Regions from separate parts of the Chryseobacterium sp. W4I1 genome, predicted to be linked through region 1. Evidence: riboswitches for the same ligand, from Rfam matches in the RefSeq annotation. Region 1 holds a riboswitch; each other region holds the start of a gene.

Region 1 (6,397 bases):
AACCTTTAGTAATGATTCAAAGATTGCGGAGCTGCTAGAAATCCCTAAACTAAAACAAGAGACCTCCAAATCTGCCAGCGTTGGATTTACGTACAGAATTCCTTCTGCAAGTCTGACTTTTACAGCAGACGGATATTTTACCAGGATCAACAACCGAATTATTTTGACCGACCAGTTCTTAAGATCAGATGTTCCAGCTGACGCAAAGGCCGCTTTTGATGCCGAAAGAGTTAACGCAGCACAATTTTTCACCAATGCTATTGATACGGAAACAAAAGGACTTGATTTGGTGATTTCACATAACGTAAGATTTTCAGGATTCAAACTGGATAATAGTTTAGCCGCAAATATCAGTGAGACCAGAAAAGTGGGTGCTACTCACTCTTCAGGGTTATTGCAGTCTCCAAATCTTGAGAAAATTTATTTTTCTGAAAAGTCAAGAGTGTATCTGGAAGAAGCGGTTCCTAGGGTAAAAGCAAGCCTGTCTCATACGCTTTCATGGAAAAATGCAAGTTTCTATCTGAGAAACACGTACTTTGGAAAAGTTACAGGTGCTGATGTGATTGATGTTAACGGTGACGGAATCATCGGATTCAATGAGCATCAGCAGATCGGAGACAAAATTATTACCGATCTTTCTCTGGCGTACCAGTTTACAAAAAATATAGGATTAACCATTGGGGTGAATAATCTGTTCGATATCTATCCGGATAAGAACCTTCCGGCATCTACCAATAATGACCAGTTTATTTATTCCCGTTCTACATCACAGTTTGGACAGAACGGGAGATATGTATTCTCAAGACTTAATTTTAATTTTTAAGTGATATAAAAAGCGGATTCAAATTTTTGAATCCGCTTTTTATTTTTAATCTATTCCCATGTTTTCAACTCATAAGCGCCTTCCCAGAAATGAAATTCCATTCTCGTTGACATTATAAATGCTTCGGTCATTTTTTTTCGGGTCTCTTCCGTACTGTTCTCAGCCAACCGGTCGCAGATCGCAATAGCCTGATCTACGGCAACAGAAAATTCATCCCCGCCATACGTATCAATCCACTTTTGATAAGGATTATTGATCGCATTTTGATTGTTGTAAATATAATCTCCCACTTCTCTGTAAATCCAGAAGCAGGGAAGCACTGCCGCCACGGCAACTTCTACAGATTCTAAAGCTGCGGTACTTCTCAGGAAGTGAATATAATGATGACAGGCCGGTTCTAATATTCCTTTATCTGTAACGCCAAAATCTACAAAATAAGATTCATGCAAAGCATTTTCCACGACAATGGCATTTTCTGCAAAGCGCATAAAGGTAAGCACATCCTGAAGATCCTGAATTTTGGCAGCGATCAGTGAAAGCGTTCTTCCAAAGTGTTCAAGATATAAAGAATCCTGAGCCATATAAAACCGGAATTTTTCCTGTGGCAAAGTGCCGCCTGATAGTTCTTTAATAAATGGCATTTCCAAAATAGATTTGTAGCGTTCTTCTATAGCTTGCCAGGTGTATTCAGACCATTTCATTTTTGATTAGTTTTTGAGGGTTAAAAAAGTGATTAAGCGGACCGTTTCCATGTCCTGTTTGTACATCTTTTCCGTTGTCTATGGCCTGATAAACATAGTGCTGTCCCAAAGAAACTGAGTCATATAAAGACTTGCCCTGAGCCAGATAAGCTGCAATAGCAGAAGAAAGTGTACAACCGGAACCGTGGGTATTGTTGGTCTTAAATTTTTTAGATTCAAAAGCATGGTATTTCTCATGCTCATCGTAGAATAGAGAAGTAATGGTTGAGGTTTCCTGATGCCCGCCTTTCAGGAGAATACTTCTACAGCCCAGTTTTTTTATTTCTTTTCCGGCAGCATAAAGATCTTCCAGGGTTTCAACTTTCATCTGTGCTAAAATAGCGGCTTCATCCATATTTGGAGTAATTACATCTGCGATCGGGAAAAGCTTTTCTGTGATAGCTGCTATCGTGTCCTCCTCAATCAGTCGGTGGCCACTTGTTGCTACCATTACGGGGTCGAATACAATTGGGATTTTTTTGTATTTAGCCAGTGTTGAAACAATGGTTTCTACCAGCTTAGGCGTATGCACCATTCCAATTTTTATAGCATCGGGAAAAATATCATCCAGAATAGCTTCAATCTGATCCGCTACCGCTTCTACCGGAATGGGATATATTTTCCTTACACCCTGAGTATTCTGTACAGGTAAAGCAGTCAAAACCGATGTTGAGAAACATCCCAGAGCAGAAGCTGTTTTAATATCAGCCTGGATGCCTGCGCCACCACTTCCGTCAAATCCTGCAATCGTTAAAACCGATGGATAGGTATATTTTTTCATTTTAAAATTTCATTTTTTAATTGATAGGCTGCTTTTTGAGGGTCAGAAGCATGACAAATAGCAGAAACCACAGCAAGACAGTCTGCCCCAGCATTCATCACTTCCTTTGCGTTTCCCAAATAAATATTGCCGATGGCTACTAAAGGTTTTTCCGTAAGCTGCCTGATCGTCTTAATTCCTTCAAGTCCCCATTCTGTTATCGTATCCGTTTTCGTATCCGTTCTAAACACAGGGCTGATTCCCAGATAATCTGAAACGGCGGTTTCTTCATTGTTTAGCTGAGAAAGATATTCAATAGAATAGCCGATCATTTTTTTGGTAAGAAGAGGGCGTTGTCTTAAATAAACGGGCGGATCATCACTGTTACCCACATGAATGCCTGCTGCATTTACCTTTTCTGCAACTTCTATATTATCATTAATGATCAGTGGAATAGAATATTTATCCGTAATTTCAATAAGTTGTAAAGCTTTTGTCAGAAACGAATCTGTACTGCTGTTTTTTTCTCTCAGCTGGATCACATCAACTCCGCCAAGAATTGCCTGTTCGGCAACCTGTAGGAAATTTCTTCCCATACAATCTGCCTCAGAAATCACCAGATAAAGCTGATAGGGAAAAGAATTTAAGCTCATTTTCGCTCTATCTTTAAACGGTTGACAAATTCCTGCTCAGTAATAGTGTATAGTTTATCAATCAGATGAATCTGGAGACTTCCGGGACCTTTACTTTCCTCAGCAGCCAGTTCTCCAGCGATCCCAATTAATGCCATGGCAGCCGCTACAGCTAATACTTTATCTTCTGCAACTCCTATGAATGCACCGATTAAAGCGGTGGCAGAACATCCAAGACCCGTTACTTTAGTCATAAGAGGATCTCCGTTTTTAATGAAAACTTCCTGTTGGGTATCCAGAATAATATCAGTTTCACCGGAAATGCAGACAATGGTACCGTTTTGACTGACAAGACTTTGTGCAGCATCAACTGCTTCGTTGCTCTGTGCTGTACTGTCTACTCCCTTGGTGACGATTGTATGGGCTTTAGCCAATGCAATGATTTCAGAAGCATTCCCTCTGATGACGGTGGGTTTGTATTGCAGTAATTGATTTAAAACTTCATCCCGAAAAGAAGTAGCTCCAGCACCAACAGGATCTAGAACCCAGGGCTTCCCGGTTGAATGGGCTGTTTCAGCTGCCAGGATCATAGATTCCGACCAATATTCATCCAGGGTTCCGATATTGATGACCACCGAATGAGCGATACCGATCATTTCCTGAATTTCAGATTTTGCGTGCGCCATGATAGGAGAGGCTCCTACAGCCAAAAGGGCATTAGCGGTATTGTTCATCACCACATAATTGGTGATATTATGAACCAGAGGAGACTGTTGTCTGACAAGCTGTACCTGTTCCCAAAGAATTTTTTCCATTGTTATTATTTAAATAAAAATAGCTTCAGGAAAAATCCAAAACAAAAAGTACACTGTCAGCAATGTAATTTTGCTTTTCCCTACGTCGGTGTTAGCCGTATCAGGTTCAAAGGGACTCTCTCAATTCTTTTCAGAATACCCCTAAAGCAAAACAAATGTATAAAAATTATCAGAGCAGGCAAAACGCAAATAATGGAATTTGAGACAGAAGTTACCTTTCTACCAGCTCTTTTACAGGTTCTCCATAATAATCTGTCACCGTGGTCCTGATCTTCAGCAGCTGATACCATTTGATAAAAGCTCCTATAAATACGATTAGCATCAGAACCATTGCCGTTACTGCTAAAGCTGCCAGCAGGTACTGTTCTTTTGGAAGATAGATTGCGGTTACCTGGATGTAACCCGCCCAGAAAGTAATTCCAGCCATAAAAACTCCCGGAATGGCTGAACATAAGGCATATTTCCCCCTGTTCATCCGGATCAGCATCGTGGTACAGACAATGAGGCCGCAGGCTGCCAATAGCTGGTTGCTGATTCCAAAGAGTGGCCAGATACTGCTTACATTTCCTGTAAACACCAGATATCCCCAGGCGAAAGTAAATAAGAGACTGCTGATGATAATTCCCGGAATCCAGTTTTTATCATTGAATTTAGGAATAACAGATCCCAACATTTCCTGTAAAAAGAAACGGCCGACTCTCGTTCCAGCATCAATGGCGGTAAGGATAAATACGGCTTCAAACATGATGGCAAAATTATACCAGTAAGCAGTCAGCTGATCCATGTACGGGATTTTATTGAAAATATGTGCCATTCCAACGGCTAATGATACCGCTCCACCTGTTCTGCCGTGAAGCTCAATGCCTATTTTTTGTGAATAATAATCAATATCCACCCCATGAAGGGCAGGATGAGCAGCAAGGAAAGCATCATAGGATTCCTTCGGTGTGTTGATAGCAAAATAATCACCGGGCATTAATGTGCATGCTGCGATCAGAGCCATTAAAGCTACAAAACCTTCTACCAGCATGGCTCCGTACCCTACAAAAAGAATTTCTTTTTCCTTGTTAAGCATTTTAGGCGTTGTTCCCGTTGCAATCACCGCATGGAAACCGGAAATAGCTCCACAGGCGATCACAATGAAAATGAAAGGAAGGACAGGACCACCGATTACAGGGCCACCACCATTTACAAATTCTGTAAGTGCAGGCATCTGTATTGTAGGATGAATCACAATTACACCCACAGCCAGCATAATAATAGTTCCTATTTTTAAGTAAGTGGAAAGGTAATCTCTGGGTACCAAAAGTAGCCAAACCGGAAGCACAGAAGCCAGAAAACCATACAGCGGAATAGCAATCGAAATGGTTTTTATATCCCATGAAAAAAGATTGTTCATCGTCTCATTCTGCATCAGGCTGTGTCCCCCAATAATTCCTGCTATTAAGAGGATACCGCCTAAAATACTGGCAAAAAGCACACTGTTTTTTCGGTATCTCATAATCAGTCCCATAATCACGGCAATAGGCATGGTAATCAATACGGTAAAAAGAGACCATGAAGCTTCATGCATTGCATTGATACAGGCTAATGATAAACCTGCAAGTGTAAGAATCAGAATGAATAAAATGGCAAATCCGGCAACGGTTCCTGTTGCTTTGCCTATCTCTTTGGAAGCAATTGTAGCGAGACTTTGTCCTTTATGCCTAACGGAAGCGAATAAAACCACCATATCATGAACGCCGCCTCCAAGTACACATCCGATTAATATCCACAATGCACCGGGAAGATATCCGAACTGGGCTGCCAGAACTGGTCCTACCAGAGGTCCTGCAGCAGCAATTGCAGCAAAATGATGCCCAAAAAGCACATTTTTATTGGTCGCTACATAATCTTTCCCGTCTGCAAATTCTACTGCGGGCGTTGTATTTTTATCATTCAGCCGAAGTACTTTATTGGCAAGGAAAATACCATAAAAACGATAGGCGATCGCAAATATAAGCACTGATACAAAGATCAGGGTTAAAGCATTGGTGTTATTCAGAAAATCCATATCATCTGTTTTTAGAATGAATAATTAAAAATTTTGAATCTTTTGTTAGGAATAATTTAAACAAAAGCCAAGTTAATTAATTCTAATATAAAAATTGATGATATGTATACTAATCTAGCAAATTAATGTTTGTACAGATTATTTATAAATTTATGTGTTTGATTATTAATTATTTGATTAAATAAAACTTCTGGAAGTATAGTTCGTATTATTTCTTTTGTGAAACAGCGAAATCCACCATCTGGTTGGTCAGTTGATCCAGGTACATTTTATCCGTTGTCCCAAAACCGTGAGTACCGTTTTCCACAATGATCAGGCTGTTTTGAATGTTTTTTCTCTTCAGTTTTCTGTGCAGTTTTTTAGACTGTTGCATCGGAACAACTTTGTCTTTATTTCCCTGCATAATCAAAGTAGGAACACCGCCTGAAACGTAGGTCAGAGGAGAAATTGTTTTAAAGTAGTCAATTGTTTTTCTTTTTTCCGTTTTAATATCGTACCCGGACAATCCTCTCACAAGATTGGTCCGGAGATCCACAATTTTTTGCGCTGCCAGTCCAAAAAAGAATACCGGTAC
Region 2 (6,397 bases), 3.3 Mb from region 1:
GGTTGGAATGAATAAAGGGTTCAGTCCAAAATTTTTGAGAAGATATCTTGATCTTTATACGGAAATTACGGGGGCAGTTGCCCAGTACGTAAAAGATGTGAAAAATGTTGAATTTCCTAATGAAAATGAAAGCTACTAATTGATGAGGAACCAACAGTCTATACAGGGGATTTTATCAATTGCTGCGCTGATCTGCCTTGGAGCGGGATGGCTTAATTTATTTTCTCCCGAGATCAACCATATTCTTTCAAGGAAAATTTTTTATTATCTGATAGGAGCCAGTTTCCTTATTCAGGCACCTACACTTTCCAATAAAAATTTCACATATATCATGTATGCGGCTGCACTATTGTGTGTAGTAGGCGCAAGTTTACCGGAAGAGTCTAAATTTTCAGTTCTAAAAACGATAGGTCTTCTGGGAGGAATAGCGATTTCTTTTACCAACAGACCCAACCGCTCATAAAGTATGAAGGAGCAAATTGTATATGAAGACAACCATCTTTTGGTTGTTAATAAGAAAGTAGGGCAACTTGTTCAGGGAGATAAAACCGGCGACGAATCCTTACTGGATACCATTAAGAATTTTATAAAAATAAGAGATGCTAAGCCGGGAAATGTTTTTCTCGGTTTGGTTCATCGTATAGACCGCCCGACATCGGGCTTGGTTATTTATGCCAAAACTTCCAAAGCTCTTTCCCGTCTCACCCAGATGGTGAAAAACAGGGAAGTAAAGAAAACCTACTGGGCTGTTGTTGGGAAAGAAATGATTCCTCAAAGCCAGAGATTAGTTCATTATTTAAAGAAAAATGAAAAGAACAATAAAGCGATTGTCTTTCCAAAAGTAACGGAGGGAGCAAAAGAAGCCATTCTTACGTATCATGTAATAAAGACTTTAGATAATTATTTGCTTCTTGAAATTGATCTTGAAACCGGAAGACATCATCAGATCCGGGCGCAGCTTTCCAAAACAGGAATTCCGATTAAAGGAGATCTGAAATATGGAGCACCTCGTTCGAATCCGGATGGAGGCATCAATCTTCATGCAAGAAAACTGGAGTTTATTCACCCGGTCACCAAAGAAAAAATAGACATCATAGCTCCTGTTCCTCAGAATGATGCCATCTGGAGGGCTTGTGAAGAATAAAATTACTGCATTTAATTTATAAATCAGGAACCTTAAAAATATAAGACCATTTCAAGCTTGAAGTGGTCTTTTTTTTATTCCAAAAACAAATTTTGCCTGTTCTGAAAAAATTCCTACCTTCGTCACAACTTTAGGGGTGTCTGTAGATCTACAGACTGAGACTTTACCCTTTGAACCTGATCTGGATTATACCAGCGTAGGGAAAAGTAGATGACTTTTGCTGTACATTCTATTGTACAATAATAGCCATTCCTAAAGTATATATAAAATAATTAGGAATGGAAATTACAATCAACCACACAACGAAAACATTTGAAGTACTTCCTGATAATCTGGAAGCACTCATGGCTGTAGAGATCCCTGAAAAGAAAAAGGGCATCGCTGTAGCGGTCAACAACCGTATTATTCCAATGTCCGCCTGGGCAGAAACAATCCTAAAAGACAAAGATTCAGTTTTAATTATTACGGCCACTCAGGGCGGATAATTCTCATTTAATAATACAAAAAACTTATGGCTCATTCAATCACATGTTCACCATTTCCGAATGCTAAGAAAATTTATATTCAGGGAAAGCTACATCCTGTAAGCGTAGCAATGCGTGAAATCCACTTAAGTCCTACTAAACTTACTAACGGCACACTCGAAGAGAATGCTCCGGTCACCATTTATGATACTTCCGGACCGTATACCGATGAGAATGCAACCATCGATATTATGAAAGGACTTCCAAGAATCCGGGAGCAATGGATACTAGACAGGAAAGATGTAAATATTTTGAACGGCATTACTTCAGAATACGGAAAGGCACGGCTTGCAGATTCCCGTCTTGATGAACTTCGTTTTGCATATGATCATAAACCGAAAGTAGCTAAAGGGGGATTGGAACTTACCCAGCTTTACTATGCAAAGCAGGGAATTATAACGGCAGAAATGGAATATGTAGCCATCAGGGAAAATCAACGGATTGAGCAGCTGGAAACAGTCTCCGGTGAAATGGCCTTTCAGCATCCCGGAAACAGCTTTGGAGCCAATACACCTAAAAATAAGATCACTCCTGAATTTGTAAGGGATGAAATTGCTGCCGGAAGAGCAATCATTCCGAATAATATCAATCACCCGGAGAGTGAACCGATGATTATCGGACGTAATTTCTTAGTTAAAATCAATGCCAACATCGGCAACAGTGCGGTTTCATCAAGCATCGATGAAGAAGTTGAAAAAGCGGTTTGGGCCTGCCGATGGGGTGCCGATACCATTATGGATCTTTCCACAGGAAAAAACATCCACGAAACCAGAGAGTGGATCATCAGAAATAGCCCGGTTCCTATTGGTACAGTCCCTATTTATCAGGCTTTGGAAAAAGTAAAAGGAGTTCCTGAAGATCTTACATGGGAAGTTTTCAAAGACACCCTGATCGAGCAGGCAGAACAAGGCGTATCCTATTTTACCATCCATGCCGGAGTTTTATTGAGATACATCCATCTTACCGCAAAAAGAGTAACGGGAATCGTTTCCAGAGGAGGTTCCATCATGGCAAAATGGTGTCTTTACCATCATAAAGAAAACTTTTTATATACCCATTTTGAAGAGATCTGTGAGATCATGAAGAAATACGATGTGGCTTTTTCCCTTGGGGATGGTCTCCGTCCGGGATCTATTGCGGATGCCAATGATGCTGCACAGTTTGCAGAACTTGAAACTTTAGGCGAGCTTACCAAGATTGCCTGGAAACACAACGTACAGGTCATGATCGAAGGTCCCGGTCACGTCCCGATGCACATGATCAAAGAAAATATGGAGAAACAATTGGAGGTATGCCAGGAGGCACCTTTCTATACATTAGGACCTTTGACCACGGATATTGCGCCTGGTTATGATCACATTACTTCCGGTATCGGAGCGGCCATGATCGGATGGTTCGGCTGTGCGATGCTTTGCTACGTTACCCCAAAAGAGCATTTAGGCCTTCCGAATAAAGAAGATGTAAAAGTTGGAGTGATTACTTACAAATTAGCGGCACATGCTGCAGATTTAGCGAAAGGTCATCCCGGAGCCCAATACAGGGACAATGCACTGAGTAAGGCCAGATTTGAGTTCAGATGGGAAGATCAGTTCAATCTTTCATTAGATCCGGAGACCGCCAGAGCTTATCATGACGAAACCCTTCCTGCGGACGGAGCCAAAATTGCCCACTTCTGTTCTATGTGCGGTCCGAAATTCTGTTCCATGAAAATTACTCAGGAAATTCGGGATTCCGCAGAAAAAGGAATGCTGGATAAATCGCAGGAATTTATTGAGAAAGGAAAAGAAATTTATATATGATCCTGGTGATCACTCCTGAAACTATAATTCAAAACGAGACAGAAATAATCAATCAGATGTTTCAGGAAGGATTGGATCTGCTCCACATCAGGAAACCAATGATTAGCCGGGAAGAAATGAAAAATTTCCTGTACGGTATCCATGAGGAATTTTATCCTCAGCTGGTCCTGCACGGATATGATGATCTGGGGAAGGATTATCATATTTCCCGGTTTCATTTCAGAGAATCAGACCGGTTAGAAGGAAAAGTTAAACCTTATGCAAACGGAAGTATTATTTCAACCTCAGTACATGATATTCATACTTTTAATGGATTGAAAAAAGAATGGGAATATGCATTTATAAGTCCTTATTTTCCAAGTATCTCTAAAAAAGGATATGGTGAGCATTCCACTATTATCGATGATATTAAATACAGGAATAATCATCATGTTAAATTGATTGCCTTGGGAGGAATTAATGAAAACAACATCAAAAAGGTCTTTGAAAATGGGGCGGACGGAGCAGCGCTTTTAGGTGGAATATGGGAAAGTGATGAGCCTGTAAATTCATTCAAAAAGTGCAGAAATAAAATCCTTTTATGAAGCCCATAAAAAGTAAATGATAGATCATTCAGTTTAATTAATAATGGAAAAATTACAATATATATCGCAGGGACAGACAAGAGAGGAGCAGGAACGTAATATCAGGACGGTTCTGGACAACGGGATCAAGTGGGTACAGGTTCGCTGGAAAAATGCTTCGGAGAAACAGGTAACAGATCTTTGTGCAGTTTCAAAACAGCTTTGTACAGACTATCATGCAGTCTGCATAGTGAACGATCATGTCCAGATTGCGAAAGAAATTGGTGCCGATGGTGTTCATCTGGGATTAAATGACCTGCCAATAAAATTAGCGAGAGATATTTTAGGTGAAAATAAGATGATCGGAGGTACCGCAAATACATTCTTTGATGTAGTCAAAAGAATAGAAGAGCAGTGTGATTATATTGGTCTTGGGCCTTTGAGATTCACCGCTACTAAAGAAAAGTTAAGCCCAATCTTAGGATTTGAAGGCTATCAGAATATAATTAATGATTTAAACGAGAAATCAATCACCATTCCAAAGATTTTTGCGATCGGTGGTGTTGTGCTTCAGGATATTGAACGGCTACAGGAAATCGGGATATATGGTGCTGCAGTTTCGGGAGAGATCACCAGCAGACCTGCAGCGATCAGTGAATTTAAAAAAGCAATGATATGAATAATCAGAAATTAATAATAGCAGACAGAATATTTGATTCAAGGTTGTTCCTGGGAACCGGAAAATTCGGAAATCTTCAGGAAATGGCAACCTCTGTGGTTGCCTCGGGAACAGATATGGTTACCATGGCACTGAAAAGAATAGATTCCGGTGCGGCAGAGGATGGTCTGCTGGATTCACTAAAAGAAACTGGTGTTCATCTCCTTCCTAATACTTCAGGAGCCAGAACCGCAAAAGAAGCAGTATTGGCAGCGCAGTTAGCAAGAGAAGCTCTGGAAACCAATTGGGTGAAATTAGAAATCCACCCCGATCCAAAATACCTTCTTCCAGATCCTATAGAAACATTATACGCAACAGAAGAGCTGGCCAAATTAGGTTTTATCGTAATGCCTTACATCCATGCTGATCCCGTTTTGTGTAAACGTTTGGAAGATGCCGGAACTGCCGTGGTAATGCCTCTGGGAGCTCCTATTGGAACCAATAAAGGGCTTAGGACATTAGACTTTCTCGAGATTATTATCAGCCAGACTAATGTTCCCGTTGTAGTAGATGCAGGAATTGGAGCCCCTTCAGATGCCGCAAAAGCAATGGAAATGGGGGCAGATGCTGTTCTTGTCAATACAGCCATTGCTGTGGCCAGAAATCCAGTCCATATGGCTATGGCCTTTAAAGAAGGGGTCATTGCCGGAAGAAGAGCTTATGAATCGGGGTTGGGTGCAATCGCAAACCATGCTGAAGCATCAAGCCCTCTGACTTCATTCCTATTCGAATAATACAGCAAAACTAATGAAAAGCTTTAATGATATTTTTGAGCGCTATCATTGGGATGAGGTAAAAGCCAGGCTTGAAAAAATCACCCATTCTGATGTTCTGAACAGCCTTCGGAAAAACCGTAAAACGGTAGATGATTTCCTGATCCTCATTTCGCCTGCAGCAGCTCCGGAACTGGAGTTGATGGCAAAAATGACCCGTCAGCTCACCCAGAAACGCTTCGGTAAAACAATTCAGCTGTATGCACCAATGTATCTCAGCAATGAATGCCAGAATATCTGTACCTATTGTGGTTTTAGCCTGGATAATGACGTCAGAAGAAAAACACTGTCTGATACTGAGCTGATGATAGAAGCTTCCGTTTTAAAATCGATGGGAGTCAATCACGTTCTTTTGGTTAGCGGGGAAGCCAATAAAACAGTTGGTATTTCTTATTTCCTGAATGCCGTTCGTCAGTTGCGGCCTCATTTCGCCAATATTTCGATAGAAGTACAACCTTTGTCTGAAGAAGAATATTTGCAGTTGCATCATGAAGGCGTTCATTCTGTTTTGATCTATCAGGAAACTTATCATCAGAATGTTTATAAAGAATACCATCCCAAAGGAAAAAAATCAAATTTTCATTTCCGTTTAGATACTCCAGACAGGATTGGAAGGGCTGGAATCCATAAGATTGGACTCGGTGTCCTGCTTGGACTTGAAGACTGGCGGGTAGACAGTTTCTTTAATGCCATTCACATTGATTATCTGCAGAGACAATACTGGAAAAGCCGTTTTTCAGTTTCATTTCCCAGACTCCGGCCGGCAGAAGGAATTATTGAACCCAATTTTATTATGGAAGACAAGGATCTGCTTCAACTGATCTGCGCCTACAGAATCTGGAATGAAGACCTGGAAATCTCCATATCAACGAGGGA
Region 3 (6,397 bases), 3.3 Mb from region 1:
TATGCAGGCTTAAAATATCTGCAGACTGTTTCAATTCTTCCAGACTTACCTGTGTGGCATATTCATCAGAAAGTCCGGGAAGGATGTCGTGAAATATGACTTTACAGCCGAATCCTGAAAATCTTTTAGCTGTAGCTTTCCCCATATTTCCATATCCGATTAAACCAACTGTTTTTCCCAGCAGTTCGTCACCCCTGTTCTCTTCACGCTTCCAGATGCCATTTTTCACTTCCTGGGAAGCAATAAAAAGCCGGTTCATTAGAATCAGCAGTATTCCTATAACATGTTCGGCTACAGAGTCTCTGTTGCCTTCCGGAGAATTGATGAGCTGTATCCCCATCTGTTGTGCGACAGGAATATCTATATTTTCCATTCCTGCTCCTACCCTTGCAATGAACTTCAGATTTTTCCCTTTTTCCAGAAAGTTTTTATCCAAAGGGATCCTGCTCCTGATGATAATCCCGTCATAATTTTCAACTTTATGGCAAACCTCATCATATGAAGATGTAAAATCTTCTTCCAGTATAAAGTTTTTGGCTAAAAGCTGTTCTGTGATAAGAGGATGGTTTTTATCTAAAACGAGAATCTTCATTTCTTATAAAATTTAGAAATTAAGGTATTGGGAGATTCAGATATTGAATATTAAACTCCATATAAAGAAAATGCCTCTAAATTTGCAAAGGTTTCAACACTCAACAAAGATTAAAGCATTTTATCTTATCAATCTTATTTTTTATCTTTCTTCTGTTCCTTCTGTTCCTCAGGCTCCTGAAATAATTTCTTAAGTTCCACTGAATCCAAAGGCTTCATTCTTCCTGAAAGGATAAGAGAAAGTTCTTTTCTTCTGATGGCTGCTGCATGTCTCAGTTTTTCTTCTTCTGTTTCCGGAATCATGTCCGGGATAGGAATAGGACGGTTAAATTCATCAACTGCAACAAATGTATAAATCCCTTCATTGGTATGAACTTTCTTCTGATTGATCGGGTCATCCAACCATACATCTACATAGACTTCCATTGATGTAGAGAAAGCTCTGGATACTTTAGATTCCAGAACCACTACTCCACCTTCAGGAATCGGATGATTGAAAGAAACGTGATTTACAGATGCTGTTACCACTCTTCTTTCACAGTGTCTTGCTGCAGAAATAGAGGCACAACGGTCCATTTTTGCAAGAAGCTCACCTCCAAAAAGATTTCTTAGAGAATTGGTTTCGTTCGGAAGAACAATATTGGTCATGATGGTCAGGGATTCTGACGCTTTTTTTACTTTTGCCATTGAGTCTTAGTGTTGTTTTGAGCTGCCGGAGTTGTTTTTAAACCTTTCCCGGCTGGTTTTGATAATGAATCTTTTTTCAGGGAATCTGCCACAGCTGTTGCAGGGTCGTGAACCATCATTTTTATGGTATCTTTTTCAATCCTGTGGGTAGAGGTCTGTACGGAAACTTTATCAAAAGATTTTTTCCCGAAAAGAAGTTCCTGTTGGGTAAATGCCAAATACAGAATTCCTAAAACCGGAATTGCAAGCAGAAAAATCCAAAGAATAGATTTTTTAAACTGATAATCTTTTTCCCTGTTTTCGGTAGTACTTATCTTTTCTCCGTTATTGATATCTGAAAGCCTTATTTCTTCAAGACCGTAGAAATCAGGATGTCCCGCCTCTACTCTTTTTCCTTTGAAATGGGTATGGTTTTCTTCAATATTGATGGTTCCAAGGTTTTGAATCTCCAGGAACTGATCTGCCTGAAGTTTTTTCTTCCAAAAATCGGTCTGGATCTTAAGATCACTTTTTGAAGCTTCCAGAGACATCTGTTTCTGGGACGCTATAAAAGCAGCAAGTTCATCAGACTGTATCTCATAATCAACCGCAAAAACGATCTCGCTTGCGGGCGGAAGGATGCTTCCGTTCTCAGAATTAATAATTGCCTTGGAGTTTTTAAGCGAAAACACACCGAAGCTCGGAACCGTCACAGTTCCAAATTGTTTCAGATATTCTAAAATGTAAGCTGAAATATTCATTTGGCAGCAAATTTATAATTTTTTCATGACTTTTTAATGAGATTTATCGGATATAAAAAAAGACTGCCGAAACAGTCTTTTGATAATTATATATAAAATTCGGTGTTTTAAAACCTGTTCGGTAAGTTATTTTACAAATTATTGGATTTTCCAGCTGATCCCGAACATAAAATTAGTTCCTGCCTGTGAAAAATAGTATGGATCACCATCATAAACTGCACCATTGTTTACATACTTCTTATTGAAGAGGTTATTCACCAATAATTTTAAGGCAATATCATTATTTGCTATCTTAAATTGGTACTGTGCATTGAAATCTGTCAGGAAATAATCTTTCAACTCCAGGTTTTTGTCTCCCGTATTATCCAGGTACTGTTTTCCTACATATTGGTTCATCAAAGCAAACTGGAAATTCCTGGAAGGGTTAAATTTAAGTCCTAAATTGGCAATGACATTTGGAGAGAAAGATATCTCGGTATTACCAAGGTTTTGCAGAGTTCCATTATTTTTGATGTTAAAATCAAGGTTTCTGTTCTGGCTCAGACTGACATTTCCAGTCACTTCCCATTGCTTGGAAAGTTTAGCCAACGCCCCGATTTCAACCCCTCTTCTGTAGCTCTTTCCAGAGTTGGTTCTGATAAATGCGCCCACATTATTCAATTGCCCATTCAATACCAATTGATTGACGTAGTACATATAATACAAATTGGCCGTTACAGATATGATTCCGAACTGCTTTTCAACACCGGCCTCAAAATCATGTAGCTTTTCAGCTTTCACAGTGTTATCACTCATCAGGTCATCCCTGTTTGGCTCACGCTGCGCATGGGCATAGGAAATGAAAACTTTCCCGTTTCCTATTTTATAATTCACCCCGGCTTTAGGATTAAAGAAAAGCCAGTTTTTATCAAGATTTCCACCTTCCTCATCTCCTTCAGTCAGGATCTTTGTATCATAATCTATATTTCTGAGCTGAAGATCTCCAAAGAATTCAAAATGTTCCCCCGTTCTCCACAAAGCTTTTGCAAAACCAGAGACCTCAGTTTTCACAGAACGGTTTCTGTAATATTCATATTCATTGATCTGTGGAAAATAAACACCGGTAACGTTTCCAAAATGCCTTCCGTAATACTGGTTGGCTACCACTCCGAAATTGAGGTCTACATTTTCCAGTTTTCCATACAATGTGGAAACAGCACCATAAAAATCATTATTCAGCCATTTTTTTCTGATAAAATCTGTGACTTCAACTGCAGATCCGTTTACAACCGGTACCGGCAAATTATAACTGGAATAATGTGTAGCATCGGCATCCGTCTCGTCAACTCTTTTATAGTTTTCATAATATCCTCTTCCCTTCGTATAATGGAAAGTGGTCTCTAAACTCCAGCTATCATTGAATTTCTGTTCCCACAAAAGCTGATAATGATTCTGTCTGTAATTGTCTGTCTCATTATCATAGAATTTTTCTTCTCCTGTAAACAGATCTGTATACTGTCCTGAATAATTGAATTTTGGAGTGGTTTCCCATGTTGGCCTATCAATCCCGTTCCAAGCCTGATACGTTTTTTCTTTTCCACCGAAAGCCATGAAACGAAGTCTTGTTTTACCTTCTTCAAATAAAGCTGTAAAGTTATAAGAATCCAAATCTGAGGAAGCCCTGTCAATATATCCGTCAGAATGGATGCGTGTGTACCTTCCCATCACCGAGAGTCTATTTTTCCAGAATTTCCCCGAACCTACCTCTGCCGAATACTTGTAGGTGTTAAATGAGCCGTAGCTATCATCAGTCTTAAAATACATCTTCTCATCCGGCTCTTTGGAAATTACATTAATACTCGCTCCAAACGCAGAAACTCCGTTATTGGAAGTTCCCACTCCTCTCTGAATCACAATCTGAGAAGCAGAACTTGTCAGATCCGGAACATTCACAAAGAAGGTTCCCTGGCTTTCAGAATCGTTGTACGGAACACCGTTCATCATTACATTAATTCCATTTCCAGCTACTCCACGGATTCTGAATCCTGTATATCCAACTCCGTTTCCGGCATCAGATGTGGAGATAATAGAAGTTTGATTTTTTAAGAGAATCGGAAGATCCTGACCCAGGTTACGGCTGTCAATATCCTTCTGTACATTGATAATTTCCTTAGCAACGGGAAGTCTTTTGGTAAAGTTGACCGCTTCAATTTCCCTTATTTTCAGAGAATCCTTATTTTGAGCCTGGATAAAAGCAACAGAGCCTACGGTAAGCCCTAAAAAAAATAATCCTTTCATTCTATAAATCTTTAAAATTTAATGAATAAAAGGGGCGGATTAAATAATGTAGCAATTTACTAATTTAACAGTCTAGCAATGAGAATTGGTATATTGTTATACTGTTCCGTTGGTACATTTTTCAAATTTCCCTAAACGGCATTATCCGTTCCAGGTTCATTGGGTATAATCTCAGCCTGTTAAAGCACCCCTTTATTTCAGCGGCAAAATTACAAAAAAAATGCGAGATAGTTGAAAAGTTGAAATTCGGGACACAAGTTTTCCAGAATATGCTTGTTTATTTTCGTTATAGTTTACTAAAAACAGCATTATCCTATTTTTAATTACATTTGCCTACAGCAAAATCTGCATCATTTTTCTAATCTGCGAAAGATTTTAGGCAAAGATTGGTCAACTGTGATGAAGGTCTATTAAAAATAGAATTTTAGTAGCTTAATAAGTTTTATTTCTTGCATCAATGTAGTAGTAGTTTTTTCCGTCTTTTGTGACTTCAAACATCCTACCCAGTTTCCAGCTAAAATTTCTTTTGATATTGGAATATTCAAAAGGAACAATCACTTTATTATTCACATCAATGACTCCGAACCGGTCATTATGGGAAGCCACGATCATTGGATTTTCCACATCATCACCTTCCATGATGTATAAATACTGATACTGCGGATAGATCTTATAATCCCTGTAGTCTGCAGCATTCACGAATTTTTCTTTTTCTATTATTCCGTAGAATCCGTTTAAAACATATGCCTGATAAGGCTGCTGTTTGTAATCTCCAAACTTACACTTTCCCAGATCTGAATCTTTGAACTGATATACTCTTTTTCCGGTTTTATCTATCCGGTAAGAGATCATATCTTTTTCTACGGTTGCATACTCATCAGTTCCGAACTTCCTCACTTTTTCGTTGGGGGAATTCAGCAGATTACAGTCCTCATAAAAAAAGACAGCAATATGATATTCAGGTTTAATGATAAATTTTCCATTCTGGTTGACATATCCAAATTCCCCGTTCTCATTTCTTGGAATCAGAACAGGAAGCTCCTGATGGATAATCACAAGATCAGGATTTGGCTTAACCTCTGCAATCTTCTTTTTCGCTATGGTCTTTGTCTGTTTTTTAAGCGGCTGTTTCTTCACAGATTTTGTTTGTGAAAAAACAAACATCGAAATAAAGACGCACAAAAAATTAAGGATATTTTTCATATTCACCATTTGCGTGCAAAACTACGGCCAAAATAGAAATTATCAAATTCATATTTATAAAGAATCTAAATAATTTCATCTTGATGAAATATTAAAAATTCGTAATTTTGGGAGCATTTTGAATTGTTTGATAATTTTAAATTTAAAAAGCGTAGATTATACTGATCTTTCTCCGGTTCACATGGCATATCAAAAATGTGAGGATTCAAAATGTTATGAGATGTATTTACAGACCGGTAAAGAATAGGTAGCAATACTAAACACTATTTTTATTAATCTACCTTAATATTGAAACTTCTATTATGAATATTTATCAGGATTACATCAAAGAAATTGAAGAAAGAAAAAACCAGGGGCTTCATCCAAAGCCGATTGATGGTGCTGAACTACTAAGTGAAATCATTGCACAAATTAAAGATTCAGGAAACGAATATCGATCGGATTCTCTCAAATTTTTTATCTATAATACTTTACCGGGAACCACAAGTGCTGCGGGGGTAAAAGCTAAGTTTTTAAAAGAAATTATTCTTGGTGAATCTACAATAGAAGAAATATCTCCGTCCTATGCCTTCGAGTTATTATCTCACATGAAAGGAGGTCCTTCCATTGAAGTATTGCTGGATCTGGCTTTGGGGAATGATATTTCTATTGCCAAAAATGCAGCAAATGTTCTTAAGACACAGGTTTTCCTTTATGAAGCGGATACCAACCGTTTAAAGGAAGCATTCAATAGCGGTAATGAGATCGCAAAAGAAATCATTGTAAGCTACGCAAAAGCTGAGTTTTTTACAAAACTGCCGGAAGTTGCAGAAGAAATTAAAGTCGTTACTTTCATCGCTGGTGAAGGTGATATTTCAACCGATTTACTTTCTCCCGGTAATCAGGCTCACTCAAGATCA

The links. Region 1 has a riboswitch for thiamine pyrophosphate ahead of thiM (hydroxyethylthiazole kinase). Riboswitches for the same ligand answer to the same signal wherever they lie in the genome.
Region 2: another riboswitch for thiamine pyrophosphate. It lies ahead of thiS (sulfur carrier protein ThiS); the one in region 1 lies ahead of thiM (hydroxyethylthiazole kinase).
Region 3: another riboswitch for thiamine pyrophosphate. It lies ahead of QF044_RS16890 (TonB-dependent receptor); the one in region 1 lies ahead of thiM (hydroxyethylthiazole kinase).

The regions. Positions count from the first base shown of each region.
Region 1 is NZ_JAUSXQ010000001.1:317,899-324,295, forward strand. Features, by position in the region: gene QF044_RS01510 (TonB-dependent siderophore receptor) at 1-823, shown strand, start outside; gene tenA (thiaminase II) at 874-1,524, opposite strand; gene thiD (bifunctional hydroxymethylpyrimidine kinase/phosphomethylpyrimidine kinase) at 1,511-2,344, opposite strand; gene thiE (thiamine phosphate synthase) at 2,341-2,976, opposite strand; gene thiM (hydroxyethylthiazole kinase) at 2,973-3,770, opposite strand; TPP riboswitch at 3,831-3,923, opposite strand; gene QF044_RS01535 (carbon starvation protein A) at 3,982-5,823, opposite strand; gene QF044_RS01540 (prolyl oligopeptidase family serine peptidase) at 6,032-6,397, opposite strand, start outside.
Region 2 is NZ_JAUSXQ010000001.1:3,644,429-3,650,825, reverse strand. Features, by position in the region: gene panB (3-methyl-2-oxobutanoate hydroxymethyltransferase) at 1-139, shown strand, start outside; gene QF044_RS16975 (hypothetical protein) at 143-463, shown strand; gene QF044_RS16970 (RluA family pseudouridine synthase) at 467-1,144, shown strand; TPP riboswitch at 1,267-1,364, shown strand; gene thiS (sulfur carrier protein ThiS) at 1,423-1,629, shown strand; gene thiC (phosphomethylpyrimidine synthase ThiC) at 1,656-3,467, shown strand; gene QF044_RS16955 (thiamine phosphate synthase) at 3,464-4,051, shown strand; gene QF044_RS16950 (thiamine phosphate synthase) at 4,095-4,709, shown strand; gene QF044_RS16945 (thiazole synthase) at 4,706-5,482, shown strand; gene thiH (2-iminoacetate synthase ThiH) at 5,496-6,397, shown strand, end outside.
Region 3 is NZ_JAUSXQ010000001.1:3,622,684-3,629,080, forward strand. Features, by position in the region: gene QF044_RS16875 (2-hydroxyacid dehydrogenase) at 1-592, opposite strand, end outside; gene QF044_RS16880 (acyl-CoA thioesterase) at 727-1,278, opposite strand; gene QF044_RS16885 (hypothetical protein) at 1,266-2,018, opposite strand; gene QF044_RS16890 (TonB-dependent receptor) at 2,157-4,295, opposite strand; TPP riboswitch at 4,406-4,497, opposite strand; gene QF044_RS16895 (WG repeat-containing protein) at 4,728-5,498, opposite strand; gene QF044_RS16900 (bifunctional aconitate hydratase 2/2-methylisocitrate dehydratase) at 5,801-6,397, shown strand, end outside.